DNA from 2 places in the Nesterenkonia sandarakina genome. Region 1 is predicted to be linked to the other one. Evidence: riboswitches for the same ligand, from Rfam matches in the RefSeq annotation. Region 1 holds a riboswitch; the other holds the start of a gene.

Region 1 (10,951 bases):
CCTTCGCCGGCAAACACGCCGAGGCGGTGTTCATCAATCCGCCCACCAAGGAGCTGGCCAAAGCCTCGGTGGCCAAGATCCGTGCTTCCGTGGCGGAGGCCGGACGTGACCCCTACTCGGTGCGGATCTTCGCGATGCAGACCATCGTCACCGGTGAGGACAACGCCGCCGCGCAGGCCAAATACGAGGACCTCACCCGCTACATCGACGCCGAGGGCGGACTGGTGCTGATGTCGGGCTGGATGGGCATCGATCTGAGCCAGTTCGACCTCGACCAGCCCATCGGAGACGTGAAGTCCAACGCCATCCAGTCCACGGTGGAGACCTTCCAGAAGGCCTCCGGCCGAGAGGACGAGGTCTGGACCGTCCGGCAGCTCGCCGAGTGGGTCGGCGTCGGCGGCTTCGGCCCGGTCATCATCGGCGACGGCCCGACCGCAGCCCAGCAGCTGATCGAGTGGCAGGAGGAGACCGATGTGGACGGGTTCAACCTGGCCTACCACATCACCCCTGGAACCTTCGAGGATGTGGTGGAGCATGTGGTGCCCGAGCTGCAGCGACTCGGCCGCTATAAGACCGAGTATGCCCCGGGCACGCTGCGCAATAAGCTCTTCGGTGCCGGAGATCACCTGCCCGCCGAGCACCACGGCGCGCAGTTCCAGCTGCGCCGCAAGGGCTGAGCACCCACCCCAGGACGCAAAATACCGGGGCTTCCGCGTCATACCTGGCAGACGGTGTGGCCGGTAGAGCGCGGAAGCCCCGGTAAAACGCGCGAACGGGGGAGTGGAGCTAGGCCCAGGTCTTCAGGGCCTTGCGCTCGAGGACCCCGAGCAGGGTGTCGGTGAGCTTGCCCAGCAGGGCCAGCAGCACGATGGCCAGCAGCAGCCGGTCGGTGCGCCCGTTGTTCTGTGATTCCGTGAGCAGGAAACCGAGTCCCTCGGCGGCGGCGAGCAGCTCGGCGGCGACCAGGAAGAGCCACGCCTGGGCCAGTCCCAGACGCAGCCCGGAGAACACGCTGGGCACCACGGCCGGCAGCTGAACGGTGCCCAGCAGCCGGATCCCGTGGAACCCGAAGGCGCGGCCGGCCTCGACCAGCTGCGCGTCCACGTGCCGCAGCGCGGAATGGATCGCGGTGAACACCGGGAAGAACGCGCCGATCGCGATCAGGATGACCTTCGAATCCTCTCCGATACCCACCCAGAGCAGCAGCAGCGGCACCCAGGCCAGCGACGGCACGGCGCGGAAGGCTCCGACCGTGGGGTTCAGCAGCTTGTCCGCGATGGAGGACAGGCCCAGCAGAGAGCCGAGCGCCAGGCCCAGGGCAGCACCGATCCCGAAGCCGATCAGCACCCGCTGCAGCGAGATCCCGACGTGTTCAAAGAGGTCGCCGGAATCGAAGAGTCCGATCCCCGCCGTGAGGACCGCCTGCGGGGGAGGCAGCTGGATCGCAGTGAAGGTGCCGGTGACCTCGGTGACCAGCCACCAGAGTCCCAGCAGCAGCACCGGGACGATGGCGCCGATCAGCAGCCCGCCACCGCGGAGTCCGCGCCGGGTGCGTCGCGCGGGCGCGCCGGAGGGTGAGTATCCAGGCTGCGCTTCTGGTGCTGCGAGAATCGTGCTGCTCACTCGTCCTCCTCGATGTCAGCCTCGTCGGCGGCGTTCTCGGTGCCCTCGGCGTCGGTGGCCTCGATGTTCTCGGCGAACTCGGTGTAGAACAGCGAGTCCAGGGCTTCGTCCACCGCCTCCTGGCTGTCCACGTCGCCGTTCTCCACGAAGAACGGTCCGGCGGCCTCCATGGCGGCGTAGACGTCCTCACCGGGCACCGGGTCCACCTCGAAGTTGGTGCGTTCGGTGATGACCGCCTCGGCGATCTCCAGCTCGATCCCGGCGTACTCGGCGAGGATCTCGGCGGTGCCCTCCGGGTTCTCGGTGGCCCATTCCCGGGCCTGTTCGTAGACGTTGACCACGATCTGCGCGACGTCGGGGTGGTTCTCCACGAAGTCTCCGGTGGCATTGATGACCGAATACGTGTTGAAGTCCACGTTGCGGTAGAGCAGCTCTGCACCCTCGGCCTCGGCGCCGGCCATGATCGGATCCAGCCCCGCCCAGGCATCGACGTCGCCGTTCTCCAGAGCCTGCCGGCCATCGGCGTGCTGCAGCGCCTGGACCTCGACGTCGTCCACGCTGAGCCCGGCCTCCTGCAGGGCACGCGCCATGAAGAAGTAGGGGTCGGTGGCCAGCGTCGCCGCGATGGAGGCGCCCTCGAGGTCCTCCACGGACTCGATGTCAGAGCCCTCCTGGGTGACCAGGGCGGACCATTCGGGCTGGTTCTCGATCAGGATCGTGTGGGTATCGGCCCCCACGGCGCGGTTCAGCAGCGCGGCCGAGCCGGCGGTGGAGCCGACATGGATGTTTCCTGCCCGCAGGTTCTCGTTCGCGCGGTTCGAACCCTGGGACTGCACCCACTGCACGTCCACATCGAGTTCCTCGAGCTCTTCCTCCAGCCAGCCGTTCTCCAGGATGATCAGGCTCAACGGGTTATATGTGGCGAAGTCTATGTTCAGCGTCTCCAGCTGCTCACCCTCCCCGCCGTCACCGCTGCAGGCGGTGGCGAGCAGCGCGACGGCGGCGGCCATGGAGACCGCCTTCAGCGAGGTGCGAGTAGAACGGGGTGCGCGGGAAACGGCGGGGCTGGGCATGAGGGTGGCCTTTCGGTTCTTCAGTGATGGACAAGATGTGCCGTGGTCTCAGAGGTGACTCTCCGGCGGTGTGGTGGGTCTGGCCTGCGGGGCCGGTCGGGAGGACGTGAAGTCGACCGGGTGCAGACCACGGATGGGTCGCAGTCAGGACCGGAATCCCCGGTCGCCGCAGTCCTCGAGGTCAGTGGAGCAGCTGGGGCCTGGTCGGCTGGTCAGTGGCTGTGTGAGTCCACGCCGAGGCCGGAGAAGAGCTCGCTGCGCAGTGCAGCCAGCTCGGCGGAGGCGCGATCCCGGGGTCGTTGCCCGGGGACGCGCAGCAGCCGTGCGATCGTGGCACCTTCGGCGGGGTCCGTGTCGGCCGGGTCCTGACCGAGCAGCAGCACCCGGTCGGCCAGTTGAAGCGCCTCATCCACGTCGTGGGTCACCAGCAGCACCGTGGTGCCTGTCTCGGCATGCAGGTCCAGCAGCAGGTCCTGCATCTTCAGCCGGGTGAGCGCATCCAGGGCGCCGAACGGCTCATCGAGCAGCAGCACACCGGGGCGTCGAGCCAGGGCGCGGGCCAGGGACGCGCGCTGCGCCATGCCACCGGAGATCTCCCGGGGCCGCAGCGATGCGCGGTCATGCAGCCCGACCAGCTCCAGGAGCTCGTCGACCCGTTCCCGGCCCTCAGCCTTGGAGAGGCTTCGCGGCAGGCCCAGGCTGACGTTCTTGTGGATCGAGCGCCAGGGCAGCAGTCGCGGCTCCTGGAACCCGACGGCGGTGCGCTCGTCATAACGACGCACCGGAGAACCGTCGATCAGGATCTCCCCGGTGTTGCCGGTGTCGAGACCGCCGACGGCGCGCAGCAGCGTGGACTTCCCGCACCCGGAGGAGCCCAGGATCGCCAGGACCTCACCGGGAGCGATCTGCAGGCTGACATCTCGCAGCACGGTGCGCGAGTCGAAGGAACGACCCACCGCGGAGAGCCGGACGTCGAGTGAGGTGTAGTCCCGCCGGCCGGCAGGCTGCTCCGCGGCCGGAGCGCCGGGGCGCGGGGAATCAGCGGGGCTCGCAGATGTGGCTGCGGCGGTGCCGGTCAGGGTGGAGGCAGGCGAAATCATCAGAGGTTACTCCCATCGATCCTGGCGGTAGCACCCGGCGAAAAGATGTCCCTTGACGAGGCATCCTTCCCTGGGTTGCTGCGGCGTCGACGAGCCAGATCTCTCGGCCGCTCGGGATGGTACGAAGATCAGCCTACGCCCAGGCGGGGAATCGGATCAACGTGGAGTTCATCAGGTGAGATAAAACGCAACACCGGGGTCGACTTGACTTCCGGGCTATGTTCACGTCTACAGTGAAGATACTCAACCATCCAGAGCGACTGAGAGATCTGGCTCGAAGACGTCGCAGCAACCCGGAGGGCCGCAAGGCTCCGGCCGGGTGCTAACGCCAGGACCGATGGAGTACGCCTCATGATTTCCCTCTCCCATGTCTCGACGACCTTCGCCGCCCGCGGCAGGCAGCCGCTGACCGCGGTCGACGATGTCAGCCTGGAGGTGCCGCGCGGCAGCATCCAAGGCATCATCGGGTTCTCCGGCGCCGGCAAGTCGACCCTGCTGCGGAACATCAACCTCTTGGAACGTCCCACCTCGGGCAGGGTCAGCGTCGGAGGCACCGACCTGACCAGCCTGGATGACACCGCGCTGCGCCGGGCTCGGCATCAGATCGGCATGATCTTTCAGGGATTCAATCTCGTGAACAACCTCTCGGTCGCCCAGAACGTGGAGCTCTCACTGAAGTTCGCCGGGGTCACCAGCCGCCGGGAGCGTCAGGCCCGCGTGTCCGAGGCGCTGGAGATCGTGGACCTCACCGAGAAGACCTCGGTCTATCCGGCCCAGCTCTCCGGGGGGCAGAAGCAACGGGTGGCCATCGCCCGCGCTCTGGCCACCAGACCCGAGGTGCTGCTCTGCGACGAACCGACCTCGGCTCTGGATCCCTTCACCACCGCGACCGTGCTGCAGTACCTCGCAGATGTCAATCGCGAGTTCGGCATCACCGTGGTGATCGTGACCCATGAGATGGAGGTCATCAAGGCCCTCGCGGATGACGTCGCAGTCATGGAGGACGGACGCGTGGTCGAAGAGTTCCCCGCCGCGCAGCTGCGCCGGGAAGGCTTCGACCCCCAGACCTCCATCGGGAAATACCTGCTCAGCGACGGGATCACACTCGACCGCAGGTCCAACGCAGAAAGCGGGCCGGCCTCCGCGCCGCGCGTGGCATCCTCCGATCCGGACGCTGGGTCGGACGCTGATCCGGATCGGTCAGCGCAGGCCACGCTGGCTGGCTCCGTCGGGGGTGTGCGCTGATGGACCTCGTCATCGAACGACTGCCCGAGATCAATCAGGCCATGCTGGAGACCTTCGCGATGATCGCGGTCGCCATCCCGGTGGCGGTCCTGCTGGGCACCCCGCTGGGGATCTGGCTCTTCGTCCACGCTCCCGAGGGCCTTGCCCCGCGGCCCCGATCCCATGCTGTGGTCTCGGGGATGGTGAACATGATCCGATCCTTCCCCTTCCTGATCCTGCTCATCGCGATCATCCCGTTCACCCGGTTCGTGGTGGGGACCTCGGTGGGGACCGCCGCGGTGATCGTTCCGCTGACGATCAACGCGATCCCCTACTTCGCGCGTCTGGTGGAGCAGAACATCACCCAGCTGGGCTCCGGCGCGGTGGAGGCATCCAGGGCGATGGGCGCGACCCGCGGCCAGATCATCCGCAATGTGCTGCTCGTCGACGCCAAACCCGGACTGATCGGGTCCATCACCATCACCACGGTCAGCTTCATCTCCTACTCGGCGATGTCAGGGCTGGTCGGCGGCGGCGGGATCGGAGACCTGGCCATCCGCTACGGCTACTACCGCTACGAGACCCCCACCATGGTCGCGGCGATCGTGCTGATGGTGCTGCTGGTGAGCCTGGTGCAGTTCACCGGCACCCGGCTCGCCCGCGCCTCAGACCGACGCATCACCGCCTAGACCAGCATCACTGCCTAGACCAGGGCCACCGCCTGAGCAGAGTCAGCTTCTGACCGCGCTTCCGCGCCACCCCGCCCCACACCACCCGCACACATCACCTGACCCCGTTCCCGGGGCCGGCGTCCGACGTCGCGCCCGGGTCCGTCCCGCACACCCTCTGGGCCCTGCGCCCAGCACGAGAAAGCAGCTTCAGAACCATGACTCATCCACGCCCCAGAATCCTCTCCGGCGCAGTCCTCGCCAGCGCAGCGCTGGGCCTGACCAGCTGCGGGCTGGTGGAGGACGACTCCACGATCAGCATCGTGGTCACCGAATCCGCGCCCTTCCAGGAACCGGCAGAGATCGCCGCAGAGCTGCTCGAAGAGCAGGGCTACGAACTCGACATCACCTATATGACCGACATCGTCCAGCCCAACCAGGTGGTCAACCAGGGCGAGTACGAGGGCAACTACTTCCAGCACCTGGCTTATCTGAACAACTTCAACGCCTCGAACGACACCGCGGTGCAGCCGCTGTTCTCGGTCTACTACGCCCCGGCCGGGCTGTTCTCGCTGGAGTACGACTCGCTGGAGGAGCTCCCCGACGGGGCTGAGATCAACCTGCCGGTGGACCCCTCCAACAACGGCCGGGCGCTGCAGCTGCTGGCGGACGAGGGCCTGATCGAGGTCGACGAGAGCGTCTCGATCATCGACCTGACCCAGAACGACATCACCGAGAATCCCCGGGACTTCCGGTTCGTGGAGACCGACCAGCAGTCCGCCGCGCAGGTGCTGCCCGATGTGGACGCCGGCTTCGCCTTCGTCCGGCTGATCGCTGAGGCCGACCTCGACGTGGAGGAGACGGCGCTGAGCATCGAGGACGGCCGCGAGGAGGTGCGCACCCCATTCACCTGCGTGGTCGCCGTCGGCCCCGAGGGGGTCAGCGATGAACAGGCCCAGGCGCTGCAGGACGCATTCCAGTCCGAAGAGGTCGAACAGTGGTTCGAGGACTACCAGGGCGGGGTCATCGACTTCGAGGACTTCATCACCATCGACAATGCCGAAGAGATCTGGACGGACTTCAGCGCATGAGCACCTCCAGCGCCCCCACACTCTCCCGGCGTCGAGTATTGAGCGGCTCACTGGGCATGGCCGCTCTGCTCGGCGTCGGGAGCCTCACCTCCGGCTGCGGGCTGGTGGACCGGATCGGCGGTGACCGCACGCTGCGCCTTGTGGTCACCGAGAATGCTCCCTTCCAAGAGCCGACCCGGATCGCACAGCGCATCCTTGAATCCGAGGGCTGGGAGTTCGACGCCACCTACGTCACCGACATCATCCAGCCCAACCACGCGGTGAACAACGGCGAGTACGACGTCAACTTCTTCCAGAACATCAGCTACCTGCGCCAGTTCAACGCAGACAACGACTTGGACATCGAACCGATCTTCTTCATGTTCGAGCAGCCCTCCGGGATCTACTCCGAGCAGTACGACTCACTTGAGGAGCTCCCCGACGGGGCTCAGGTCGCCCTGCCTGTGGACACTGCGAACAACGGACGGGGGATCCGGCTGCTGGCCCGCGGCGGCCTGATCGAGATCGACGAGTCCAAACCTGTCGCCGCGCTGAGCGTGAATGACATCACCGCCAACCCCAAGGACCTGCAGTTCATCGAGGTGGACCAGCAGTCGGTGGGCCAGATCTATTCCGACGTCGACGCCGTCTTCGGCTTCGCCCGGCTGCTGGCCGAGATCGATGTGCTGCCCGAGGAGGTGTTGATCATGGAGTCAGCCGAGGAGGCGCTGCCGTTCGCGCTCGCGGTCTGCGCGCGCCCTGGCTTCCGCGAGGAGCAGCCCGAACGCTATCAGGCGCTGAAGTCGGCCTACCATTCGCAGCCGGTGCGCCAGTGGTACGGGGACTACCTCGACGGTCTGCTCACCCCGGCCTTCGACCGAGACATCGACGCCGCATGGGAGCAGGTGAACGCCTCATGAGCCGCGCAATCCCTGCAGAGCTGCTCACCCGGATCCGGGAGGGAGCCGTCGAGCGCGAGCTGGATCGGATCCTGCCCTTCGAACAGGTCGGCTGGCTCGACGACGCCGGCTTCGGCGCCCTGCGCGTCCCGGCCGAGTTCGGCGGCCCGGATCTCAGCGTCGAGGAGCTGATCCGTGAGGTGATCGCGCTGGCCGAGGCGGACTCCAACGTCGCACACCTCTACCGCGGCCACTTCGGCTTCGTGGAGTCGCTGCGCTTCCAGCCCGCGGCGATCCGCGAGCTCTGGTATGCCCGAGTGCTCAACGGCAGCACCGTGGGCAACGCCTCCACCGAGCGGAGCGGCAACGCGCTGGGCAGCCTGAACACCCGACTGGAATCCGGCCCGACCGGGGCGGCTCTGCTGACCGGGGAGAAGCACTACTCCACCGGGACGATCTTCTCCACCTATACCCGCGTCTCGGCCGCCCAGGCAGATCAGGGGGAGGGGCGTCGGTTCGCGGTGGTGCCCACCGACGCCCCCGGGGTCACGCTGCTCGATGACTGGGACGGCTTCGGGCAGAAGCTCACCGGCACCGGGACCACGCTGCTGGAATCGGTGGCCGTGGAGGAACTGGGCGTCCTCCAGCGCAGCCCCGGCGACCATGAGTCCGTCCACGAGGCCGCGTTCTTCCAGCTCTATCTGCTCGCCGTCCAGGCTGGCATCGCCAAGGCCGCCCTGGCCGACGCGACCTCCACGCTGGCGCGGCGCACCCGCACCTTCAACACCTCCACCGCCGGACAGGCCTTCCGGCAGGATCCGCTGATCCAACAGGTGGTCGGGACGATGTCCTCGAAGGCCTTCGTGGCCGAGGCTGCGGTGCTAGAAGCGGCCCGCGCCGTGGACCGGGCGCTGAGCGCGGGCCTGCAGGCCGGCACCGGTGACCCGGGCTTCAGCGCCCCCGCGCCGCGCGAGATCCACGACGCAGAGATCGCCGTGGAGAAGGCCCAGATCAGCGTGCCGGACCTGGTGCTGGCCGTGACCTTGGAGCTGTTTCAGACCGCCGGTGCCTCCGCCACGGTGCGCAGCAAGGGGCTGGACCGGCATTGGCGCAACGCGCAGACCATCGCCACGCATAACCCGATCGTCTTCCGTGCCCGCTCGCTCGGGGACCATGAGATCAACGGCACCCTGCCTCAGGGGCTCAACGCCATCGGCGAGGCCAAGGAGAAGTCATGACCATCCATTTCAACGCCTTCGACATGGTGGTGCCGGTGCATCAGTCTCCAGGACTGTGGCGACACCCGGACTCCCGCATCGAGGAGTTCGACACCCTCGAGTACTGGACCGAGCTGGCTAGGACCGTGGAACGCGCCGGATTCTCCTCGTTGTTCCTCGCCGACATCCCGGGGGTCTACGACGTCTACGGCGGCACCGCCGAGGCTGCCGCGAAGGGCGGCGTGCAGTTCCCGCTGCTGGACCCTCAGGTCATGGTGCCGGCCCTGGCTGCGGCGACGACGCACCTCGGCTTCGGGCTGACCGCCTCGGTCACCTATGAGGCCCCCTACGCACTGGCTCGGCGCCTGGCCACACTGGACCACCTCACCCGTGGACGGATCGCGTGGAACATCGTGACCAGTTACCAGGAGTCCGCAGCGCGAAACCTCGGACTCAGCGGGCAGATCCCGCACGACGAGCGCTACGACCGTGCCGATGAGTACCTCGAGGTGATGTACAAGCTCTTCGAGCACTCCCACGAGGCGGGGTCGGTGCTGGCGGACAAGTCCACCGGGGTCTTCGTGGACCCGGAGAAGGTGCACCCGATCAGCCACCGCGGGGAGTGGTTCGATGTGCCGGGGGAGATGCTCACCCACCCGGGCCCGCAGCGCACACCGCTGCTCTTCCAGGCGGGCTCCTCAGCGCGCGGTCAGAAGTTCGCGGTGGACCACGCGGAGGCGATCTTCGTCATCAGCTCCTCACCGCAGCGACTGGCGCACCAGGTCGCCGACACCCGGGGGAAGCTGCTCGAGGCCGGCCGGGATCCCGAGTCGGTCCGGTTCTTCGCGATGGCGACGATCATCGTGGCCGAGACCCAGGACCTGGCGCAGGCCCGACTGGCGGAGTGCCGGGACTACGTGGACACCGCCTCGGCGCTCACGCTCTTCGGCGGGTGGACCGGAGTCGACCTCTCAGGCCTGGCCGAGGACGACGTCGTCAGCGATGTGCAGACCGAGGCCAATCAGTCCGCGCTGGCGATGTTCACCAAGGACCCCGCCAAGCGCTGGACGGTCCGCGATGTCGCGGAGTTCATCTCGATCGGCGGACGCGGGCCGCTGATCGTGGGGGATCCGGTGCAGGTGGTCGATGAGCTGGTCCGCTTCCAGCAGCTCTCCGGAGTGGACGGGTTCAACATCTCGGCGGCGGTCCGGCCCGCAGACTTCGAGCGCTTCGAGACCTTCGTGACCCCCGAGCTGCGGCGCCGCGGACTGCTGCCGGAGCGCCCCCAGACACCGGTGACCCTTCGCGAGGCGCTGCTGGAGGAAGGTCCGCATCTGCGCGCGGATCATCCCGCGCCCCGCTGCGGCGCAGGAGCTCAGCGCGAGGCGCGCAGCAGGATCTCATCGGCGATCGCGCCGGCCAAGTCCCGGGACTCGCCGTAGGCAGGCAGGTGCGCTGGCCTGATGTCGGCGTCGGGGAGCACCGTGAGCACGAGCGCGTCCTCGGCGGACTCCAGGTCCGGGACCAGGAGGTCCACGGCGGCGGCGTAGAGCCCCGGCACGGCCATCACGGCTTCCGCGGCGAGCTCATGCAGGGCATCGGGGAGCATCCCGGTGACATCGATGGTCAGCCCGCCGGAGGCCAGCTCCGCGGAGTCCTGCAGCTGCATGAGGCTGCCTTCTGCGGGCACCTGCTCCGGATCGAAGCCCCGGTCCCGCAGCCGCGACTGGACTGTGCCGGTGGGGGCCTGCCCAGGGCCGGGCACCGCCGAATCGGCCAGCAGCGCGTGCCGGGAGCGCACCCCGGCGTCGTGGAGGACCAGCTGAGCCAGGGCTGAGCGGCCATCACCGAGCACGGTGGCCGGTACTCGCAGCAGAGAGCAGCAGACCCGGTCCCCGACGACGAAGGCCCGGACCCTGCTGGGGCCCGAGGCCTCGCCTGGCGCCCGGCGGGCAATGGCCGCGTCCTCGGCGGGCAGCGGCAGCTCCTGGATCTCAAGGTGCCGGCGCAGCAGCTGCGCGTCTGCGGTGATGCGCCGGGCATGCGCGCTCACCAGGGTGGTCACCACCGAATCCAT
Region 2 (10,951 bases), 230 kb from region 1:
CCGGCCAGGGAGGCGGTGACGTCGGTGTAGAAGAGCACGCCGTGGGCGCGGCAGATCGCCCCGATGTCTTGCAGCGGCTGGTTCATGGTGGTGGAGGTGTCGCCCTGGACCAGTGCCAGCAGCGCGGGCTGTTCCTCGAGGATGGCCTGTTCGATCTCCTCCGGGGTGAAGACCTGGCCCCAGGCCTTCTCGCGGACGGCGACCTCGGCTCCGGCGCGCACTGCGATCTCCTTGAGCAGGTGCCCGAAGCGGCCGAAGATCGGGACCAGCACCTTGGCGCCGGGTTCGATCAGGGAGATCAGGGCGGCCTCGATGCCGGCTCGAGAGGTGCCGTCCACCAACAGGGTGGCGTCATTGGTGGTCTTGAACACCCCGCGGTAGAGCTCCATGACCTCGTTCATGTATCCGGTCATCGATGGGTCGTACTGGCCCACGAGCTGGGCGGACATGGCGCGCAGCACGCGCGGGTCGGCGTTGATCGGGCCCGGGCCCATCAGCAGGCGTGGCGGTGGATTGATCTGGCTGGAGCTCATGAACACCATCGTACTGAAACTATTGTTTCATCCATGAAACGAGGACGTATCCTCAGGCAACGCTGTGTTCCAGGCGCAGAACCGCTATCTCGGAGAGCTGTTCCCGGCGGATAGCGGCCTCCTCCTCCGGCGTGTTCTGCAGCCGCAGTCGGAGCTGGGTCATCAGCTGCTCCGGGGTGCGTCCGGCAGCGCGGACCAGGAAGATCCGATCGAAGCGGTCCTCATAGTCCTGGTTCGCGCTGAACCATTCCTGCTGCGCGGCCTCGTCCTCGCTCAGGCTGCCCTGTTCCCGCCGGGAGGCCTGGGCCTCCCGAGTCGCACCCTGGACCTTCTCTCCGATCCTGGGGTGGTGCGCCAGGGCGGCGTCGACCTCCAGATCGGTCCAGTCCCGGGCGATCTCCGCAGCGGTCTGGGCCAGCTCCTGGAGGTCTGCGTAGGGGCGCCGGGCCAGCAGCGCTGAGCGCCAGGAGGGAATCGGGGCGCAGGCCTCGAGCAGCTCGGTGAGCTCTTCAGGCGGCGCGGTGTTGAACTGATCCAGCGTCATGGGCATCCTGTTCATCGTTCTTTCGGACTCGGAATACGGCGGTGGAACGCGGCGGCCTGCCTGATCAGGGCGATGTCGCTGCCGGCCGGCCCGATCAGGCAGACCCCGGTGGGCAGATCCTCTTGGGTGCGCAGCGGGACGTTGACCGCGGGCAGCCCGGCGAGTCCCGCCAGGCAGGTCAGCAGCATGGTGCCGCGGCGGTGTTCCTCGATCAGGTTCCCGCCCAGGGCCGCGTCCTTGCGCAGCGGAGCCGGTCCGGCCGCGGAGGGCACGGCGAGTATCCCGTCCCCGACCCAGCCGCGGACGACCCGGCGCGCTCCCGCGGCCAGCGCCCGGGCCTGCATCTCCTGATCCGCAGTGAGCTCACTGGCCATGCGGAACCGGGCTCCGACGTCGGAGGCCATCGCCTCCCAGTGGTCGGTGATCCATGCGCCGTGGTTCGCCCAGGCCTCGCGGAACTGGATGATCCGGAAGGCCTCGAACCAGGCGGCGTGCATCTCCGGGGAGACACCGTCGAGCTCTTCGCACGGGGCACCTGCGCCCTCCTGGGCCTGGAGCGCTCCGCGCACCGCTGCGGTGACCTCCGGCTGCACCTGGTCGAACAGACTCGGGATGACTTTCAGGACAGGCTCGGAGGCAAGCTCCGGCTCCTCCGCCGGCGATGTGCCCGCCGCGCCTGCAGCATCGGTGGCCGCTTCTGTTGCCGCTCCAGCAGCGCCGGTCGCGGTGCCAGCCTGGGCGCCCGTCGCTGGGTCAGCCGTGGTCAGCAGCACCTGCGCGACGGCGGCGAGGGTGTCCGCGTCTCGAGTCATCCAGCCCACCGTGTCGAAGCTCTGCGCCAGTGGCATCAGTCCGTCGCGGGAGACGGCGCCGTGGGTGCTGCGCAGACCCCAGAGCCCCTGGTAGGAGGCGGGCACCCGGATGGAGCCACCGGTGTCGGTGCCCAGCCCGATGCTCGCCTGGCCCAGGGCCACTGCGGCCGCGGAGCCGGAGCTGGATCCGCCGCTGATCCGCTCCGGTGCCGCCGGATTCGGCGGCGTCCCGTAGTGCTGATTGGTCCCCGCCAGGGAGAGCGCGAACTCATCGGTCTGCGCGAGCCCGGTCAGCGACGCCCCGGCGTCGAGCAGCTGGCTCACCGCCCAAGCGGTCCTGGTCTGCGCGGGTGTGCCGGCGAGCCAGGCAGGGTTGCCGGCCCCGATCTGCTGCCCGGCGACCGCATAGAGGTCCTTCACCGCAAGGGTGTGCCCGTCCAGGTCTCCACCCCGGGTCGCGGGCAGCAGCGGGGAGCCGCTGTCACCGCCCACCCGCCAGATAGTGGCGTCCACGTGACCCTCCCCCGATCCGGTCGGAGACCCAGTGTGGACAGGCGCAGGGGCATCGTGCCCAGCGCCCGATTGACTCGGCTTCGGCGCTCTCACAGCCCCGCGAAGTCCTTGATGGAGACCTTGGCATGGACGCCCTTGACGATGTCGACCACCTGGGAGATGTTGAAGTCGGTGGCCGCGGAGAGGTAGGCGTAGGCGTGCTCGGCGTCGAGCCCCCAGCGGGCCTGAAGCAGCACGATCGCGTTGCGCACACAGTGGCGCACCGCGATGTCCAGGTCCTCATCCATCCCGGTGGGGATCAGATGGTCGCGGGTCTCCGCGATCGGTCCGATCTGTGCACCGAAGTCCTTCAGCGCCTGGTCCCGGGGGACGACGTCGAAGCGCAGTTGTCCGCGCAGCGAAGCTTCCATGGCGGTGAGTGCGACCTCGCCGTCGCCCTGTGCGAAGTGCGGGTCCCCGACGAAGGCCAGCGCGCCGGGCACCTGGACCGGGAGGTAGAGCGATGTCCCCTCGGTGAGCACCTTGATGTCGATGTTCCCGCCGTGGGCGCCGGGGGGCACCGAATGCGGCCGCACCTCGCCGGCCACTGCCACCCCGATGGTGCCGAAGAACGGTGCCAGGTCGAAGCTGAGCTGCCGCGGGGCGCCTGCTTTCGGAGCCATCCATCCGCGGGGCACACCCTCGCTGTCGGGCTCCACCGCGGCGAAGATCGACACGTTGGCCTCCCCGCGCGGGTACTCGCCGTTCAGCGCTCCCTTGCCGTGCCGGTTCGAGATGATCCCGTAGGGCACCCGGCGCTGCAGCGCCTCGATGGTGACTTTCAGCAGGTCCCCCGGCATGGCCCCCTCCACGTGGATCGGACCGGTGTTCACATGGGGTCCGTCCACGCTGGGGTCCCGGGCGTGGTCGCTGGCGGCCAGCTCGATCGCGTCGGTGAGCACCTGCTCGGCAGGGACGCCGTGACCGGCGAAATACCGAGCCGGGTCCCGTCCCTGGTCCTCCAGGATGCCTTCATGGGAGAGCGTGTCGACGACGACCTGCTCCCCGGGCCGGATGTGCAGCACCGGAGCGTCGGTGGCGCAGGGCAGCCGGCCCCAGAAGATGTTCTCCGCGGAGGCAGGGAGGTACCGCGCCCCTTCGGGCAGGTGTTCACCGGGCTGCAGGATGGGCTCGGGGCTGGACTCCCCGCGGGAAGCCGCGCGGGACGGCAGGTCGGATGGCAGGCTCATGGATCACTCTCCTCGTCCCGATCCAGTCTGCCCGACCAGGTGTTACAGCAGAATGACACACCTGGAACCGACGTTTCAGGCGCCGCTGATGCAGCGGACCCGCTGTGCCATGGGCCCAGAGGTTTCACGCACGTCGCGGGCTCAGCGGCCGCACGACCCCCACGACTGGACAGCCTCAGAGCCGGAGCGGCGTGCGGGTTCCCAGCTGCAGGGTCTCGCGCATGGCGTCGCCGAGCTGCTCGGCGCTGGTGAGGAAGCCGTCGTGACCGATCGGCGAGACGATCATGTGCACCTGATGCTCCCCGGGGATCGCGTCGGCGATCTCCTGGGACTGGGCTGGGAAGTAGAGCCGATCCGTGGTCACGGCCGCCAGGAACGGCACGGCGGTGACCCCGGCCAGCGCCTGGTCCACTCCCCCGCGGCCGCGGCCGACGTCGTGGCTCATCAGCGCCTCGGCGAGGACGATGTAGGCGTTGGGGTCGAAGCGCTTGAGCAGCTTCTCAGCCTGATGATCCAAGTAGGACTCCACCTGGTAGCGTCCGCGGCGTCGCTGGGACCAGCCGAAGGGGTCTTCGGTGCCCTGCGCGGAGCGGCCGAAGCGGACCGCGAGCTCGTACTCGGCGCGGTAGGTGATGTGTGCGATCCGGCGGGCCAGTCCGAGCCCGGCCTGTGGGGCCGGGCCGCCGTAGTAGTCTCCGCCGGCGAAGTGCGGGTCGTTCTCCACGGCCAGCACCTGGGCCTGGCCGAAGGCGATCTGTTCTGCGGTGGAGGCTGCTCCGCAAGCGAACACGGCGACGCTCCCGACCATGTCCGGGTAGGTCACGGCCCATTCCAGGGCCCGGGCACCTCCCATGGATCCGCCGATCACCGTGTGGAACTTCTCGATGCCCAGGGCCTGAGCCAGCCGGGCTTCGAGGTGCACGGAATCGCGAATGGTCACGAAGGGGAATCGGGAGCCATAGGGCTTCCCCTCGGGATCCAGGGAGGCGGGTCCGGTGGAGCCGTAGCAGCCGCCGACCATGGCTGGCGCGATGACGAACCAGCGCTCAGTGTCGATCGGGCGGCCGGGGCCGAGCAGTCCCTCCCACCATCCGGTGGAGGGGTCGGCCGCAGTGGCGGCGACGTGGGAGTCGCCGGTGAGGGCATGGGCGACCAGGATGGCGTTGCTGCCGTCCTGGTTCAACGTGCCCCAGGTCTCATAGGCGAGGGTGACTTCAGGCAGCTGCCCGCCGGCCTCGAAGGTGTACGCGCCGACCGCTGCGGTCTTCAGCGCACCGGCAGGCCTGTCCCCAAAGTCATTCAGCACCTGATCACCCTAACCTCAGACCGCAGCCGCGGTTTCTTGCTTCGTCACATTCTCAGCGGCGGTCTCCGAGGCCCCGTCGGAGGCAGCCTCCGAGGCCGCTGCTGCGGCAGCCTGGGCGGCCTTCTCGAAGCCCTGGGCCAGGTCGGCGAGGATGTCGTCGATGTGCTCCAGACCCACCGAGAGCCGGATCAGACCCGGCGTCACCCCGGCGGCGCGCTGCTCGGCGGCGCTGAGCTGACTGTGCGTGGTCGAGGCCGGGTGGATCACCAGGGAGCGGACGTCTCCGACGTTGGCCACCAGCGAGTGCAGCTCGAGTGCGTCCACGAACGCCTGCCCGGCTTGAGCCTTCGCCTCGTCGTCGTCGGCGGCCCCACCGGCGAGTTCGAAGGAGAGCACCGCCCCGGAGCCGCGCGGCAGGTACTTCTTGGCGCGTTCGAAGCAAGGGCTGGACGGCAGTCCGGAGTAGAAGACCCGGTGCACGTCCTGGCGGGCCTCGAGGTACTCGGCGACCTTCTGGGCGTTCTCCACGTGGCGCTCCACCCGCAGCGAGAGCGTCTCCAGGCCCAGGTTGATCTCGAAGGCGTTGTGTGGGGACAGCGCCGGGCCGAAGTCACGCAACAGCTGGACCCGTGCCTTGAGGATGAAGGAGAGGTTGACTCCGAAGATCCCCTCGGGCCCGAGGTCCCGGCCGAAGACCAGCCCGTGGTAGCTCTCATCCGGGGTGGAGAAGCCGGGGTAGCGATCCGGGTGGGCGAAGTAGTCGAAGCGTCCGGAGTCCACGATCACCCCGGCGATGGCGGTGCCGTGTCCGCCGAGGAACTTGGTGGCCGAGTGCACGACGACGTCGGCGCCGAAGTCGAAGGGGCGGATCAGGTACGGCGTGGTCAGGGTTGAGTCGATGATCAGCGGTGCCCCGAACTCGTGGGCCACCGAGGCGACACCTTCGATGTCGAGCACGTCTCCGCGCGGGTTCGCCACCGCCTCGCCGAAGAAGGCCACCGTGTTCTCCCGGGTGGCGGCCCGCCAGGACTCGAGGTCATCGGGGTCCTCCACGAAGGAGACCTCGATGCCGAACTTGGGCAGGGTGTGCTTGAACAGGTTCTGCGTGCCGCCGTAGAGCGTGGGCGAGGCGACGATGTGGCTGCCGGCGTGGGCGATGTTCAGCAGCGCCAGTGAGGTGGCGGCCTGCCCGGAGCCGACGGCGAGCGCCCCGACGCCACCTTCCAGGGCGGCGATCTTGTCCTCCACCGCCTGGACGGTGGGGTTGCCGATCCGAGAGTAGATCGGGGCGATCTCTTCGAGCCCGAAGCGTCGCGCCGCGGCGGCGGTGTCGGGGAAGACGAAGGAGGTGGTCTGCTGGATCGGCAGCGCCCGTGCACCGGTGACCGGGTCCGGGGCTGTGCCGGCGTGGATCTGCTGGGTCTCGAACTGCCAGGTGTTCTCGTGGCTCAAAGGATTCTCCGTTCAATGCGGCCCCGGAACGGGACCGAATCTGAACCTCGCTACCGGTGAGCGTGTCTCCGGCGTCGAATCCTGTACGGCCCTGTCCTGAGGACTGGGGTGAAGGGCCCGCACTGGTGTGTGGCCCGCGCTTGCCACGGCCAGTCGATGAACCTTGTCGAGGACTGCCGCAGCCAGGTCGTCACCCGGGGCACCCCACCGCGAACTGGAGGGTTGCCGGCCAGCAAACCGGGGTTTTGCGCTGGCACTCTTGACCTATGGATAAGTCTGCATCGCGGAATGCCCGCGTGCAAGTGCTGGCCACGCCGACAGGTCGCAGTTCGTCATCCTGCGACCGGTTGGGCGGAAGATCGTAGAGCTGTTGATCTTTCGTGGCGCTGAAGCTCTACGATCTTCCACAGCGCCACGATTTCTGCAAACGTGGGGGCATGGGACGACTCACCCGGTTCCCGCGAACGTTCGGCGCGGTGGTCCTCCTCGGCGCGCTCCCGGCGGCCGTCAGCGGGTGCACCACTGACGTGCAGGACCCGGAGGCCCCCGCCGGGGTGCCGAACCGGGTGGTTCAGGAGTCGGGCGGAGCCGACGCGGCGCTGGAGGGCCGGGTCGCCGAGATCGGCGGCTGCTTCTATATCGAGAGTCGGCACGCTGAAGCGGCGCTCACCCTCGCAGTGTTCCCCGCCCACGAGGTTGAAGCGGACGACGACGGCGACGGATTCACCTTCCTGGAACAGGATTACTCCGATGGTGATGACATCACGGTGGGAGGAAGCATGGCCGGGCCGACCATCCACGCGGTCCCCGAGGAATGCGACGACGAGGTCCCACAATGGCTCGTCTCGCCGTCCACCCCGGCTCCGTGAGAGCCCAGAGATGTAGGGTGAATTGCTGGAAAGCACCCCACAGCTACGGAACCGATGATTCATGATTTCTGCGATGGCCTCCGCGTTCACCGGCATGAATCCGATGCTGTCTGGATCCTGGATCTCCCTCGCCTGGTGGGTCATACCGATCGTTCACGCGGGCCTGATCATCTGGGCCATCGTGGAGCTCACGAGGAACCGGAGCCTTGATCTCGCACGAAAGATCGCGTTCGCGGTCCTGATCGTGCTCGCACCCTTCGTCGGGTCCATCCTGACCATAGTGCTGGTGCGGAGCCATGCCAGATCGGAACCTGCCCGAAGGACATGAAGCTTGCCGCGCACTCCGCGGTGTTAATGGCAGAGACCGAGCTGAACCAGGTGCCGCCTCGAGGGCTCGTCCGGGCCAGCCAGGAACTCAGTCGATAGTTTCCGAACGCCCAGATCACTCGGGTACGCTGAACTCATAGCTCAAGCAGCGGGCTCTTGGATCAATTTTCAAGGGGTGGCTTCTTGCAGCGCTTCTCTTTTCTCGACACCGCTGGACAGTCCACCTCCGGTGCTTCTTGGCTCACCGTCTTCAGCGAGCCGCTTGCACCCGAGCCCCTCTGGAGCGCCGCTTGATGCAGGTTCGAGAGCTCATGTCCGTTGCTCCGCGGAGCGTCTGGGTGACCCAGTCTCTGCCCGACGCCGTCAGCCTGTTCGATCACCAGAACCCAGCGGTAGTCGTCGTCGATCTGCGCGAGAAACCAGTGGGCGTGATCACCAAGGCAGCGATTTCCCACGCAGCCGCGAGGAACCCCGGCCGGTGGACACGCATGAGGTGTGCGCACTTGATGGACCCCCTCACGTGCCGGCTGCGCGCAGAGGACTCACTCGAGGAAGCACTGGCCCACTACCGCGGCTGCGGACCGCGACCCCTGTTGGTCTTCGACGGAGACGACCTCATCGGCGTGCTCTACCCGGAGTACGTCCTCGCCGCGACCCCGGCATCTGACAGGCCCCCACCTCCCGCCGGGATTCCAGGCACCGGCTCCTCGACCGAGAGGCTCTGACTCCGGCCACCACACGCGGACTCCACCCGGTGTTCTGTCCTGGCTCCCGACGCTCTGGCGTGAGTGCCTGAGGCAGCCCCACCCCGTTGGCCCGCCGCCTCCGGAGCAGCCCCCCGCGCCCCGCGCCCCGCGCCCCTACCGGGTCCAGTCCCATCAAACCTTGGACGGGTTGCCTAACCTGGCCCCGCGACCACCAGTGACAGACATCTTCTGAAGGAGAAACCCACATCATGGCGAACGTCGCAGACCTGATGACCCCAGACGTGCCCCGTCTCAGCACGCATTGCACGCTGGAAGACGCCACCCGGGCCTTTGCCCGTTCCCCCCTTGACGTGCTGCCGCTCTGCGACCCAGACGGCACACTGCTCGGGGTCGTGACCCAGCAGGACATCTCTCGAGCTTTCCGCTCCCTCGGAAAACTCGCGAATTCCTTGCGAGCCCAGCACCTCATGAACCCTGAAGCGCCGAGCATCAGTATCCAAGACTCGGTGGAGAAGGCCATGGCCCAGATGGCGATCCATCAGACCCAGCACCTTCCCGTCCTCGACGGGTCCACCGTCTGCGGAATGCTGTCCAGCGCGGCGATCGGTCAGGCCGACACCCGAGTCAATATCGAAGAGCTCATCGACTACGTGAAGCTCCCGACGGACCCCACCCAGGCACCGTCCTCCTAGGCGCCGCCTCCACCTGGAACCGGTTCGATAGCCGGTCGCTCACCGTCCACTATCCGGCAGGCATGAGTTCAGGCTGATCTTCACAGGATCTGCTGGAGAGCAGTTGAGAGCTGATCTGATTCCCGAATGACGACCAGCGAACTGCGCCCATTGTTCTTGCGAATCACCACAGCCTGATCGCCGTCCAGAGCGAGCGCCTTGTCACCTTGCCTCCAACGGAGACCCCAACCGCCCCACGACAGCGCCCGAAAGTCCTGGACAGACACTGAGGCTATTTCACTCCTAGGCACGCTCATCAAACGGACGCGGAAGACGCGAGACCGGACCGTCAAACCATCATGACCCACCGCGACCACCACGATGGCCAAGCTCAGGACCGCGCACATCACGACCACGGTGAAAAGAGTGAAGGTGACACCGAACCACATCCCGCCAAGGAATGCGCCGGCAGCACCCACACCCATCGATATCCCGACAAAGAGAAATGCCGCAAGCATCATGGGTGATTTCTGTTGAAGTCTCAGCGGCATGGCACACGGAATCCCATCACAATTGCATCGGCAGATGATCGACTACAGCGTATCGAACCGTTCGACGCAGAAGCCGGAACACCGGTCGCCGATCGCGTTCATCCAGATCAAGGGCTGACTGGAGAGACCTGGCCGAAGCATTTTGACCCCGACACACTTCGGGAATAGAGATCTCTTCAATCTCACCCGCACGTAGACTCCAACAGGATAGATCGCTCATTACATATTTTTGTGAGCTTCAGTGAATCTATTTTTCGAGCAGCACGTGAACTATACGAACCGAAATTCAGCTTGTACTTCACCGCCTGTGGGTCAACGGGCTTCACATACTCAGGCGTTGGGCACACCGCCAGATAGCGAGGACTGCAGCACTATGAGAGCGACAGACCATTCCATCAAGGACATGACACTGGAGACCACGGGGCTCCTTGGAATCACCCTGCTGGCACTCACGGCGTGTGGCGACGACGAAGCGACGAGCGAGTCGGCGCCCGCCGCGGAGCAGACCGATGATGCCGGGGACACTCAGGATGACGCGACGAGTGAGCCCGCTGAGACCGAGGAAGGAGCAGCCGTTGAGGAAGACGACGCTCCTGAAGAGGCCCCGGCGATTGCAGAGATCCACGAAGATATCTGGGAGTCGTCCCTGAACCAGGATTCAGTGTCCGTGAGTGCCGACGTGCTCCTCAGCGCCATTGGGGAAGGTGCTGAGACGCTCGGCGAAGGCACCGACGGTGAATCAGGCGAGGATGAGGTCATCCAGGTCGAGCTCTCCGGTGACATGGAGGGCGATGGCTACACCTACACCATTGCTGACGGTCTGATCGATCTCCTCGTCTTCAGCGATATGGCTCTCCAGAGCACCGATTCCGTGGTCGCAGAATACGAATCCCTCCAGGAAGAAGGACAGGGGGCATCCCCAGAGGAACTGCGGGAGACCGTGGAGGCAGAAGGCGACTGGGTTGACATCACCAGCCTGGCTCCACAGTTCGAGACTCCCGGTGAGTTCATCGAGAATCTCCGCGCCGGCATGATGGCTTCCTCCGACGGGGAGGACCTCGCCGACTGGGACGCCACGGGTGAGGCAGATACCCGTGACGGTGAGGATGTCTGGGTCTACAGCGATGAAGGCGGCGAGGAGTCACTCGAGATCGTTGTGCGTGCTGACTCCGAGGAGCCGGTCTTGATGGAGATCCGAGGCGACAACGCGGGCCAGGAGACGTCGGTGACCTTCACCAGCTGGAACGAAGCCGCCGCACCTGACCGCCCAGCAGATGACACGATCATCGGCGAGGAAGAGTTCCAAGGAATCACCAGTTCCATGTTCTAGGAGCCGACTCGACGTCGATGCATCCTGCCGGGGTGCAGGCGAAGGAGTTCCACCCTCGGGCACGGCCTTGCCTCGGACCTGGATGACCCGGGTCTCGGGCGGGCCGC

What was found. Region 1 has a riboswitch for S-adenosylmethionine ahead of HNR11_RS06000 (ABC transporter ATP-binding protein). Riboswitches for the same ligand answer to the same signal wherever they lie in the genome.
Region 2: another riboswitch for S-adenosylmethionine. It lies ahead of HNR11_RS07035 (O-acetylhomoserine aminocarboxypropyltransferase/cysteine synthase family protein); the one in region 1 lies ahead of HNR11_RS06000 (ABC transporter ATP-binding protein).

What each region holds. Positions count from the first base shown of each region.
Region 1 covers NZ_JACCFQ010000001.1:1,280,757-1,291,707, forward strand. Annotated here, with positions in the region: gene HNR11_RS05985 (LLM class flavin-dependent oxidoreductase) at 1-677, shown strand, start outside; gene HNR11_RS05990 (ABC transporter permease subunit) at 787-1,623, opposite strand; gene HNR11_RS05995 (aliphatic sulfonate ABC transporter substrate-binding protein) at 1,620-2,696, opposite strand; gene HNR11_RS06000 (ABC transporter ATP-binding protein) at 2,909-3,796, opposite strand; SAM riboswitch class I at 3,806-3,919, opposite strand; SAM riboswitch class I at 4,041-4,140, shown strand; gene HNR11_RS06005 (methionine ABC transporter ATP-binding protein) at 4,148-5,041, shown strand; gene HNR11_RS06010 (methionine ABC transporter permease) at 5,041-5,709, shown strand; gene HNR11_RS06015 (MetQ/NlpA family ABC transporter substrate-binding protein) at 5,907-6,779, shown strand; gene HNR11_RS06020 (MetQ/NlpA family ABC transporter substrate-binding protein) at 6,776-7,678, shown strand; gene HNR11_RS06025 (acyl-CoA dehydrogenase family protein) at 7,675-8,895, shown strand; gene HNR11_RS06030 (LLM class flavin-dependent oxidoreductase) at 8,892-10,316, shown strand; gene HNR11_RS06035 (hypothetical protein) at 10,250-10,951, opposite strand, start outside.
Region 2 covers NZ_JACCFQ010000001.1:1,510,795-1,521,745, reverse strand. Annotated here, with positions in the region: gene HNR11_RS07060 (pyridoxal-phosphate-dependent aminotransferase family protein) at 1-533, opposite strand, end outside; gene uraD (2-oxo-4-hydroxy-4-carboxy-5-ureidoimidazoline decarboxylase) at 586-1,077, opposite strand; gene HNR11_RS07050 (amidase family protein) at 1,089-2,402, opposite strand; gene HNR11_RS07045 (acetamidase/formamidase family protein) at 2,492-3,631, opposite strand; gene metX (homoserine O-acetyltransferase MetX) at 3,807-4,937, opposite strand; gene HNR11_RS07035 (O-acetylhomoserine aminocarboxypropyltransferase/cysteine synthase family protein) at 4,953-6,389, opposite strand; SAM riboswitch class IV at 6,521-6,654, opposite strand; gene HNR11_RS07030 (hypothetical protein) at 6,827-7,258, shown strand; gene HNR11_RS07025 (hypothetical protein) at 7,320-7,586, shown strand; partial or broken gene HNR11_RS14355 (CBS domain-containing protein) at 7,879-8,031, shown strand; gene HNR11_RS14020 (hypothetical protein) at 8,092-8,310, shown strand; gene HNR11_RS07015 (CBS domain-containing protein) at 8,541-8,984, shown strand; gene HNR11_RS07010 (hypothetical protein) at 9,065-9,484, opposite strand; gene HNR11_RS07005 (hypothetical protein) at 9,888-10,844, shown strand.